One region of the Comamonas resistens genome, then DNA from elsewhere that is predicted to be linked to it. Evidence: predicted binding sites of a transcription regulator. Region 1 holds the regulator's gene; the other holds the start of a gene.
What was found. The regulator FNR, encoded in region 1, switches genes on or off when oxygen is low (the NO sensors DNR and NnrR bind a similar motif). The targets are predictions, from matches to a motif close to TTGATNNNNATCAA.
Positions count from the first base shown of each region.

Region 2: the regulator FNR is predicted to act here: its motif matches at 3,088-3,101, upstream of QMY55_RS09340 (OmpW/AlkL family protein).

Region 1 is NZ_CP125947.1:2,115,101-2,120,847, forward strand. It holds gene ccoG (cytochrome c oxidase accessory protein CcoG) at 20-1,462, shown strand; gene QMY55_RS09920 (FixH family protein) at 1,562-1,876, shown strand; gene QMY55_RS09925 (hypothetical protein) at 2,152-2,415, shown strand; gene fnr (fumarate/nitrate reduction transcriptional regulator Fnr) at 2,478-3,200, opposite strand; gene hemN (oxygen-independent coproporphyrinogen III oxidase) at 3,468-4,850, shown strand; gene QMY55_RS09940 (sulfite exporter TauE/SafE family protein) at 4,854-5,567, shown strand; gene QMY55_RS09945 (HD-GYP domain-containing protein) at 5,655-5,747, shown strand, end outside.
Region 2 is NZ_CP125947.1:1,984,344-1,990,090, forward strand. It holds gene QMY55_RS09320 (DUF5682 family protein) at 1-318, shown strand, start outside; gene QMY55_RS09325 (VWA domain-containing protein) at 318-1,529, shown strand; gene QMY55_RS09330 (hypothetical protein) at 1,596-1,805, opposite strand; gene QMY55_RS09335 (DUF808 domain-containing protein) at 1,951-2,964, shown strand; gene QMY55_RS09340 (OmpW/AlkL family protein) at 3,185-3,781, shown strand; gene QMY55_RS09345 (energy transducer TonB) at 4,194-4,556, opposite strand; gene QMY55_RS09350 (O-acetylhomoserine aminocarboxypropyltransferase/cysteine synthase family protein) at 4,862-5,747, opposite strand, start outside.

The sequences.
Region 1 (5,747 bases):
AAAATATGAAGGAACTGCGATGACCGGCGAGCCAGGCAAACCGCGCAAGATCATCCCGATCACACCCGAGCCCAAGGACGGCAGTCCTGACTACGTGCCTTTGTTTGCTTCCGAGCAAAAGGTCTACTCTCGGTCCATCCGTGGCGTGTTCGCGCGCTGGCGATGGATCATGGTGTTTCTCACGCAGCTGTTCTTCTACGGTATGCCCTGGCTGCAGTGGGGCGAGCGCCAGATGCTGCTCTTCGATCTTGAAGCGCGTCGCTTTTACCTGTTCGGGCTGGTGCTTTACCCGCAGGATTTCATTTATCTGACCGGTCTTCTCATCATCAGCGCGTTGGCGCTTTTCCTGTTTACGGCGGTCGCAGGGCGTTTGTGGTGCGGTTTCTCCTGTCCGCAGACCGTTTATACCGAGATTTTTGTCTGGATCGAGAGCAAGGTCGAAGGCGATCGCAGTGCCCGTATGCGCATCGACAAGGGCGGCTGGACTTTCGAGAAGATCTGGAAGAAGTCGCTCAAGCAGTTCCTCTGGATCGCCTTGTCCCTGTGGACCGGTTTCACCTTCGTGGGCTATTTCGTGCCCATCCGTGAACTGGGTGTCGAGTTGCTGGCCCTGAGTGGCAACTGGCAGATTTTCTGGGTGCTGTTCTATGGTTTTGCCACCTATGGCAATGCCGGCTATATGCGCGAGCAGGTCTGCAAATACATGTGCCCTTATGCACGTTTTCAAAGCGCCATGTTCGACAAGGACACCATGATCGTCAGCTACGACGCAGAGCGCGGCGAGGGGCGCGGTCCGCGCAAGAAGGGCAGTGACTACAAGGCCGAAGGTCTGGGCGACTGCATCGACTGCAAGCTCTGCGTGCAGGTCTGTCCCGTGGGTATCGACATCCGCAACGGGCTGCAGTACGAGTGCATTGGCTGCGGCTTGTGCATAGACGCCTGCAACTCCGTGATGGACAAGATGGAGTATCCACGCGGCCTGATCCGCCTGACCACGCAGAATGCCGTGTCCAAGGCATGGAAGCATGCGCAGATGATTCGCCGCATCTTCCGTCCGCGTGTGCTGATCTATACCTCGGTGCTGGTGGCACTCAGTGCCGCCATGATTGCCAGCCTGGCGATGCGTGAACCCGTGAAGGTGGACGTCATCCGTGACCGGGCGGCGCTGTCGCGCATCGTGGCCGGAGGCAAGCTGGAGAACGTTTACCGCCTGCAGATCATGAATGCCACGGAGACCGAGCAGAACTACCGCATCAGCGCCGTGGGCCTGGATCATCTGGAGGTGGCTTCCGAGCAGGAAGTGACCGTAGGCCCAGCGGAGACACGTGGCATTGCCGTGCGTCTGCAGATTCCCTATGGCTCGGCCGATCCTGGTTCGCACACCATCCATTTCAATCTGGATGCCGTGCAGGCCCAAGGTGGGCGCGTGTCCGAGAAGGCTGTTTTCCTGGTGCCGCGCTAGACGGCAAGGTTATCGACTATCCGCAACAATAGCTTGGCTGGCGCTGCGCATCTGGCGATGCGCCGCACTGGCAAAGTTCCACATTGAAAGAGATCCGCCATGTCGGCAACAACCCCAAGCGCAGCACGTGCGGCAAGCGCAGCCAAACCACAGCATCCCGAGGACGGCAAGCCTTGGTGGAAGTTCGCCCATGTCTGGCTGGTTCTGGCGGGCCCGGCCGTTGTGGTCGTCGCAGGCCTGGTCACGGCCTATATCGCCATGAGCAAGCCTGACCCCGTGATCGACCCCGATTACTATCGTCATGGCATCGAGATCAACCAGCGCATGAGCGAATCACAAAAAAGCCTGGCCCCGGCACTGACCGGGCGCAATCATGCGGCAACGCCTGCACAAGATCACCCTACAGATCGCTGATGCCGGGTTGCAGGGCACAGCACTCCATGAAAAAAGGCCGCCCAGCGGCCTTTTTTCATGGAGCATGCTCTGAAATTCAAAGCGCCTTGCGCAAGTAGAGTCTATGTTTTGCGTAACGACACCTATGAAGTGAAGATTTAATAGGCGCTGGCTGCTATCAATTAAAGAATTCCCGTGCCTGGGTTTCTCGGTGTTTGCCCGCAAGGGGCTGGTCAGTTCGGCCCGGCAATGTGCAGAATGTCCTCACCGCTCCCCGCAGCCCAAGGAGATTCGTGATGGACACTCAGCGCTGGATGTGGATTGCATGGCCCGCATTTTTGGCCGCCGCAGTCCTGGAAATGGTGGTTTTTGCCTTTGTTGACCCGATGGATGTGCACTGGATGGGGTCGCCACTGGAATGGTCGCGCAGCGCCGTCTATACGGCAGCATTCTTCGCCTTCTGGCTGGTCATGCTGCTTTGCAGTCTGATGACGCGCAGCCTGGCGCGCTCGGCGCAGGATTTGAACAACGGCATCGTCTCCGAGCCTTTGGCCGATTGACAAGCTTTCCAAAAGAACAAGGCCCGCTGTAAGCGGGCTTTGTTCTTTTGAGGGTTAGTAGATCAGCTCTGGCATTGCTGGCTGTTGACAATGCGCTTGAGCGCTTCGGTATCCAGAATGCGCAAGTGGCGCTGCTTGACTTCCACAATGCCTTCTTCGGCGAACTTGGAGAAGGTGCGGCTCACGGTCTCCAGCTTCAGGCCCAGATAGCTGCCGATTTCCTCCCGGGTCATGCGCAGCACCAGTTCCGACTTGGAGAAGCCGCGGGCAGCCAGGCGCTGCACCAGATTCAGCACAAAAGCGGCCAGGCGCTCTTCGGCGCGCATGCTGCCCAGCAGCAGCATCACGCCATGCTCGCGCACGATTTCGCGGCTCATGACCTTGTGCACATGGTTTTGCAGGGCCGTCACCTCGCGCGAGAGCTGCTCGAGCTTGTCAAAAGGCATGACGCAGACTTCGGCATCTTCCAGCGCCACGGCGTCGCAGGTGTGATGGTCGTTGACGATGCCGTCAAGGCCGATGATTTCACCGGCCATCTGAAAGCCGGTGACCTGGTCGCGACCGTCTTCGGTGGCCACGCAGGTCTTGAAGAAGCCGGTTCGGATGGCGTACAGCGAAGTGAATTCCTCGCCGTTGCGGAACAGCAGTCCGCCACGCTTGATCTTGCGGCGCGTGGCGACGATTTCGTCGATGCGCTCCATTTGCTCATCGTCCAGGCCCATGGGCATGCACAGTTCACGCAGATTGCAGTTGGAGCAGGATGCTTTGATGGTCTGAAGATTCATGGCTTGCAGCAGCGGTGCGGACGCACAGGGAGTGAGGCCGCGCCGTTCATTGACCTCTAGGTTGGTAATGAGATGGATCAAATTGTCGCAGCACTTGCCTTGTTATCCCTTGATGTGAATCAAGGACAAGGGGTTTGCCTTGGGGCACAGTGAAGACACTGATTCCAAAAACACGCGCTCGCTGCAACAAGACGGGCATCCGGTCAGGCTGAAGAGAAGCTCGATATCGGTGTCCTCTGCAGTGTGGGTGCACCCTGACTAAGAGCCATGACCGCAGTTACGCCCGAATTGCTAAGCCGTTTTGATATTCCGGGGCCTCGCTACACGTCGTTTCCAACAGCCGACCGTTTTGTTGAGGCTTTCGGCCCTGAGGACTATACCCTGGCACTGCAGCAGCGCAAGGCACATTCGGCTGCCCGCGCGCTGCCGCTGTCCCTTTATGTCCATGTGCCGTTCTGCGAGTCGCTGTGCTACTACTGCGCCTGCAACAAGATCATCACCAAGCATCACGAGAAAGCGGCGCAGTACCTCGACTATCTGCGCCGCGAAGTCGCCATGCATACCGAGCATTGCGGCAAGGGCCAGGTTGTCAGCCAGTTGCACCTGGGCGGCGGCACGCCCACGTTTTTCAACGACGACGAGCTGCGTGCCTTGATGGCGCTGATGCGCGAGCATTTCAAGCTGGACCCCGCGGGTGAATATTCGATTGAGGTGGACCCTCGCACCGTGAGCAACGAGCGTCTGCAGGCGCTGAAGGAAATGGGTTTCAACCGCCTGAGCTTTGGCGTGCAGGATTTCGATCCCGATGTGCAAAAAGCCGTGCATCGCGAGCAACCGGCACAGCAGGTCTTTGCCCTGGTGGAAAAAGCGCGCGAGCTGGGCTTTGTGTCCATCAATGTGGACCTGATCTATGGTCTGCCCAAGCAGACGCCTCAATCGTTTGCGCGTACGCTGGAGCAGGTCAATGCCTTGCGCCCTGACCGCATAGCGCTTTATGCCTATGCCCATCTGCCCGAGCGCTTCAAGCCACAGCGTCGCATTGAGTCTGCTGACCTGCCCATGGGGCAGGACAAGCTCAATATGCTCTCCAGCGCGATCGATGCATTCATGGACGGCGGCTATGTCTATGTGGGCATGGACCACTTTGCGCTGCCCGATGACTCTCTGGCCATTGCCAAGCGCCAGGGGCGTCTGCACCGCAATTTCCAGGGCTACAGTACCCAGCCTGACTGCGATCTGATTGCGCTTGGTGTCTCTGCAATCGGGAAAGTGGGGGCTACCTACAGCCAGAACGTCAAGACGCTGGAAGAGTATTACGACGCTCTGGACAGCGGCCAGTTGCCCGTGCAGCGCGGGTTGGCCTTGTCGCGCGACGACATGGTGCGCCGTGCTGTCATCATGGCGGTGATGTGCCAGGGCGCTGTGCTGTATGAGCCCATGGAACAGGCCTGGCTGATCAACTTCCGTGAATATTTCGCCCCGGAGATGAAGGCGCTGCAAGAGATGCAGGCCAACGGCTTGCTGGTGCTGGAGGAGGAAGGCTTCCATGTCACCGCGCTGGGCTGGTTCTTCGTGCGTGGAGTAGCCATGCTGTTTGATCGTTATTTACAGGCCGACAAGAACCGCACGCGGTTTTCACGCATCATCTAGCGCATGTTGTTTTCGCTGGTTTGGACTGCTTTGATCATGGGGCTCGTGGGTGGGCCCCATTGTCTTGTCATGTGTGCTGCTCCTTGCAGCGTGGTGACGTGCGGCAGTGCCGCCAGCCAGGCTCAGCAGATTGTTGTGCATGGTCTGCGCAAGCGCCAGTGGCTACGCAGCAGCCTGTTTCACCTGGGGCGTGTCGGTGGTTATGCCCTGCTGGGGGCCGTGGCTGCCGTGGCCATGGAAAGCCTTTCCTGGCTGACCAGTCAGACCACAGCATTGCAAAATCTCTGGGCTCTGATGCATGTAGTCGTCATGGCCTGGGGCCTGGCCATGGTGGTGCAGGCCCGCCAGCCGGTCTGGTTGGAGCGTGCCGGCCGTTCTGCCTGGGCCAAGGTTCAGCCCTGGGTCAGCGCACCAGGCGGCAGCCTGGCTGCGGGTTTTGCCTGGGCTCTCATGCCCTGTGGTCTGTTGTATTCGGCCGTGCTGGTGGCTGCGCTCAGCGGCGGTGCCTGGCAAGGTGGTTTGTCCATGGCTGCATTTGCGCTGGGCAGTGGCGTGTGGCTGGTGGGAGGGCCATGGCTGTGGCGTCTGAGCCAGAGCAAGGTGAATGTTCTGCGCGCGCAATGGGGTACGCGCATTGCAGGCCTGATGCTGATCGGCGTGGCAATATGGGCGTTGTGGATGGATTTGGTCTACAAACCGAGTCTTTGGTGCCGATAAGTCGGTCAGGGCGCAAAACTTCCGGTCTCTTTTGTTTGAAGGTTACGGAACTGCGCATAATGCAACATCTTGTATGACTCGCTCAAAGTGAATCGATTCGTCGCTATTGATATCGGACAGCTGCGCATAGGCATGTATGTTCATCTGGGTGTGGGCTGGCTCAGGCACCCGTTTCCCGTC
Region 2 (5,747 bases), 130 kb from region 1:
GGCGCGGTCGATGCCTGGCTCTCGGGCCTGGGCGAAGTGCAGTTCGCCCAGATTCTGCCGCTGGTGCGCCGCAGCTTTGCCAACTTCAGCAACCACGAGCGCCAGAGCCTGGGCGAGAAGGCCAGGCGTGCTCCCGTTGCTGGAGCAGCGGCGCCAGCAACGGTGGCCACTGGCGATGAAGCAGGCCCCTGGGACGAGCAGCGCGCCGCGCTGGCATTGCCGGTGCTCAATGCGCTTTTAGGCTTGAATATGCCCGAAACGCTGATGAGCCAGTCGCCGGTAGCTCCTGATTTTGAATCTGCCGCAGTGCAGCTGTGATGATGAATGCGAAACTGAACACTTCCAACCCAGACCAGGAATCTGCCGAGCAGGAGCTGCAGCCTACATCACGCCTGCAGCGCTGGCGCATGGTGCTGGGCAGCCCGGCCGATGCCAGCTGCGGCGGCATCTCGGGCCGCCTGCAGGAAATGGACCAGGCCCTGGCCGCGCTGTATGAAGAGGACAGCAAGCTGGGCTCGCGCAAGGGTGGACGCGGCAACTCTTCGCCATCCGTCTCGCGCTGGCTCGGCGATATCCGCAAATACTTTCCCAGCCAGGTCGTGCAGGTCATGCAGCGCGACGCCATGGAGCGGCTGCAGCTGCGCGAGCTGTTGCTGCAGCCCGAGATGCTGGAAAACGTGCAGCCCGATGTACATCTGGTGGCGGACCTGATCTCGCTGGGCTCGGTCATCCCGCAAAACACCAAGGCCACGGCACGGCTGGTGGTGCGCAAGGTGGTGGACGAGCTGATGAAAAAGCTGGAAGAGCCCATGCGCAGCGCCGTGGCCGGTGCGCTGGACCGCAGCCAGCGCAACCGCCGTCCGCGCCATGCCGAGATCGACTGGAACCGCACCATTCGCGCCAATCTGCGTCACTGGCAGCCGGAATACAAAACCATAGTGCCTGAAACCCTGATCGGCTACGGCCGCAAGGCACGCCGTCCGCAGCGCGAGGTGATTCTGTGCATCGACCAGAGTGGGTCCATGGCCAACTCGGTGGTCTATTCCAGCATCTTCGGCGCCGTGATGGCCAGCTTGCCGGCCGTGGCGACCAAGCTGGTGGTGTTCGATACGGCCGTGGTCGACCTGACCGAGAAACTCGACGATCCGGTCGATGTGCTGTTCGGCGTGCAACTGGGTGGCGGTACCGACATCAACGGCGCCGTGGGCTACTGCCAGGGGCTGATCAGCGAGCCGCGCAACACCATTCTGGTGCTGATCTCCGACCTCTACGAGGGCGGTGTGGAGTCCGGCCTGCTGCGCCGCGCCAACGAGCTGGTGGAGGCTGGCGTGCAGTTCATCACCTTGCTGGCGCTGAGCGACGAGGGAGCCCCCGCTTATGACGCCGATCTGGCCGCCAAGCTGGCCGCGCTTGGCGTGCCCTCGTTTGCCTGCACGCCCGATGCCTTCCCGCAACTGATGGCTGCCGCCATTCGGCGCGACGATGTGGCCGCCTGGGCGGCGACCCAGGGCTTCAAGACCAGCAAATAAAAATAGCAGCTTGTCGCTGGACGGGCTGCTTTTCCAGGCGGTAGCCCTAGCGCCGCTATTGTGGGTCTATTCGGGAATCGTTACGCCCAGCTGGGTGAGTTTGGCGGCCAGTACGTCGCGACGGCGTGCTGCCTTGGCGGCGATTTCGCTGGCCGTGGCGATGGCTTTGGGGCCTTTGGAGGCCAGGGCCTTGACCAGGTCCGCTTTCCTGGCTGCCTCGGTTGCGGCCTTGCGGTAGCTGGCAATCAGTTCGGCATGTGCGGCGGTTTGGTTCACGGAGATTCCTGTGGGGCTAAGGCCGCATTGTCAGCGTAAAAACCGCTGTTACGGCCATGCACTCTGGAACGATTGGCAATTTCTGTCGCCGGGCGGCCATGGTTTGAAGGCATGATGGCGGTCGTTCAAACCAATGGGGAGTGCGATGGCTGGTGCGGGTCTTTTGATGTTGCTCGATGATATTGCGACCTTGCTCGATGATGTGGCGCTGATGACCAAAACGGCCGCGGGCAAGAGCACGGCCATTCTGGATGATGTGGCGACCCAGACCAAGGTGGCCGTGCAAAAGACAGCCGGTGTGCTTGGCGACGACCTGGCACTCAATGCCGAGCAGGTTGCCGGGGTCAAGGCCAACCGGGAGTTGCCCGTAGTCTGGGCCGTGGCCAAGGGCTCGCTGATGAACAAGGCGATTCTGGTGCCTGCAGCCTTGCTGATCAGTGCGTTTGTTCCCTGGCTGATCACTCCGCTGCTGATGCTGGGCGGTGCGTTTCTGTGCTTTGAAGGCGTGGAAAAGATTCTCGAGATCTTCCACCAGAAAAAGCCTCACGGTGTGCATGAGGCCGTTGTCGATGCCGACGAGGCAGCGCACAAGGGGGTGGCACCATCGTCGGTGAGGGCCGCACGCGAAAAGCAGATGGACCCCATGGAATATGAGAAGCAAAAGGTCAAGGGCGCGATACGCACCGACTTCATTCTCTCGGCAGAAATCATGGCGATTGCGCTGGCTACGGTGTCCACCAAGCCCATCTGGGAGCAAGCAGTGGTGCTGGTTGCCGTGGCACTGGCCATTACCGTGTTTGTCTATGGTCTGGTGGCCGGCATCGTGCGCATGGATGATGTGGGCAACTGGCTGATGGCCAAGTCCAGCAGCGCAGCCAAGGCCTTGGGGCGTGGCCTGATTGCATTCACGCCCTGGCTGATGCGTGGCCTGTCCATCGTGGGCACGGCCGCCATGTTCATGGTGGGCGGTAGTCTGCTGGTGCACGGCATGGCTCCGATCGAGCATTGGGTGCAGGTGGTGCTGGTCCCCATGGGGGGCATGGCCGCAATGCTGGGGCCGGTGCTGGTGCATGTGGTGGTAGGCGCCATCATCGGCGGCGCGGTGGTGCTGTGCGTGGAGCTGTGGCACAAGCTTAAGGGAGCCCCGGCTGCTCATTGAAAGAGTAGCTAGCACCGTATACCGGGTGCGGGTTTGAGCTGGATCAGATGTGAGAGCAGGTTTCAAGGCGGTCGTGGCCCGAGGGCAACGACCGCCTTTTTCTTGGGCTGCATGAGGTGCAGGTTGACCTGGGACAAACCCGAGCAAAGGCGGCTTTGTTTCAATCAATGCCAAGGGATGTGCCAAGCATTCCCATTGATTACCTCAAGGAAAAAAGCCCATGAAAAAGACTCTGATCGCAATTGCCGCTGCTGCCAGCGCATTGACTGCCGGCACTGCCTTTGCCCAATCCTTTGACGGCACCAGCCCATGGCAGGTGCGCGTGCGCGCACTGCATCTGGACAGCGAAAACGGCGGTGCAGCCGGTGATGCCGGCGTGAGCATCAACAACAAGTGGATCCCGGAAGTGGATGTGTCCTACTTCTTCACGCCCAATATCGCTGCCGAGCTGGTGCTGACCTATCCGCAAAAGCACAGCGTGTATCTGAATGACGCTTACCTGGGCTCGCTCAAGCATCTGCCGCCCACTTTGCTGGCCCAGTACCACTTCACCAATTTCGGTGCCTTCAAGCCCTATGTGGGCGCGGGTATCAACTACACGCATTTCTCCAGCGTGAATCTGCCTGCGGGCCTGGACGTGAAGCGCAGCAGCTGGGGTGGCGCACTGCAAGTGGGTTTTGACTATGCGCTGGACAAGAACTGGTCGCTGAACTTCGATGTGAAGAAGGTATACATCGACACGAAGATCAACAACAACATTGGCAAGCTCAAGGTCGACCCATGGCTGGTGGGCGTGGGCGTGGGCTACCGCTTCTAAGAGTGGAGTCCCAAGGAGTGATCTTGTCTGCGGCCTTCTTCCGCAGATGAGGCACGCGCCGCAGGCTTTGCGGCGCAACGGAGTGGGCCGGTCGGCATGGCCGGCGCATTTCAAGGCTAGGGTGTATGTTTGTATCGGTATTCCGCTTGCGCGGGGTACCGATTTTTTTTGTCGCCGGGCGCCCCAAGGCTATGAGCAGTTCCCTCAGGCAACTGCCGCACGTAGCAGACAAGCGTGGGGGCTTTTTATTGGCGCAGGGCCGTCCCAAGGCAATAAGCGGCCCCCTTGGGGGGGGCAGCGGCCACACGCAGTGGGCAAGCGTGGGGGCTTTTTATTGGCGCAGGGCCGTCCCAAGGCAATAAGCGGCCCCCTTGGGGGGCAGCGGCCACACGCAGTGGGCAAGCGTGGGGGCTTAATCCTCCAGCTGGTAGCGAAAGACCTGGGCAAGGCAGGCGCTGACCGGTTGGCCCTGGGCAGTAGGGCGCGAGAACTTCCATTTCTGCAGCGCGGCAATCGATGGCTTGACCAGCGCCGGGTGTGCGCCTGGCTGGACCAGATGATTTCCCACTTTGCCTGTTGCGGATATCTCAAAGACGATGACGAAGCGGCCCTGGACTTCGTTGACTGCCATGGCTTGCGGGTAGTCAGGCAGCACGGTTCGCCGGATCTGCAGCGGTGCATCAAGCTGATGCGGAGCAAAGCAATTCTGCAGCCAGAGGGGACGCTCGGAGCTGGCAAGCCAGCGGGCCTGGCTGCCACCCAGAGGCTTTGACATCTGCGGGCTGCGAGGTCCGGCTGTAGGGGGTGTTTCGTTTGGTTCTGACGGTGCTGCCGGAGCGGGGCTTGTGGACTGTATCCGGCTTCGTGTGGGTTCGGTGCCCGTGCCTTGCACGGATGTGCCATCAAGCTCGGAAGATGGCTCGGGAGCCGGCGGTATCTGGCGGCATCCGCCCAGCCACAGCGCTGCCAGCAGCAAGGCTGCAGAGAAAGCTGGCGAGCGCAGACCTGTACGAAGCGGGGAAGCGGCAAGCATCAAAACGTCTCCTTTGCCGCCTGCCGGGGGCAGGCGGTGCGGAGACTTTATACCTTGTCCAGAGCCTGGTTCAGATCGACCAGCAGGTCATCGATATGCTCGATACCGATGGACAGGCGCACCATGCCTTCGCTTACACCGGCCTTGGCCAGTTCGGCAGCGTCCAGCTGACGGTGTGTGGTGGAGGCCGGGTGGGTTGCCAGCGACTTGGCGTCGCCAATGTTCACCAGACGCGTGAACAATTGCAGCGCATCAAGGAAACGTGCGCCGGCTTCGCGGCCGGCGTCGCCCTTGAGGCTGAACGACAGAATGCCCGAAGCCCGGCCACCCGACTGCTTTTGCACGATGGCATGGTCGGGGTGGTCCTTGAGGCCGGCATAGCGCACCCATTCGACCTTGGGATGCTGCTGCAGTGTCTCGGCAATTTTCTGCGTGTTCTCGCAGATGCGGTCCATGCGCAGCGCCAGGGTTTCGATACCTTGCAGAATCTGGAAGGCGTTCTGGGGCGAGATGGCTGCGCCCATATTGCGCAGCGGCACGACGCGGGCGCGGCCGATGAAGGCTGCAGGGCCCAGCGCTTCGGTATAGACCACGCCGTGATAGCTGACGTCGGGTTCGTTCAGGCGCTTGAAGCGCTGCTTGTGCTGGCCCCAGGGGAACTTGCCGCTATCGACAATTGCGCCGCCCACGCTGGTGCCGTGACCGCCCAGATACTTGGTCAGCGAATGCACGACGATGTCGGCACCGAACTCGAAGGGGCGCAGCAGATAGGGTGAGGGCACGGTGTTGTCCACGATCAGCGGTACGCCATGGGCATGGGCCACATCGGCCAGCGCCTGGATATCGGTCACGTTGCCCAATGGGTTGCCGATGGACTCGATGAACACCGCCTTGGTCCTGGCGTCGATCAGCTTGCCAAAGCTGGCAGGATCG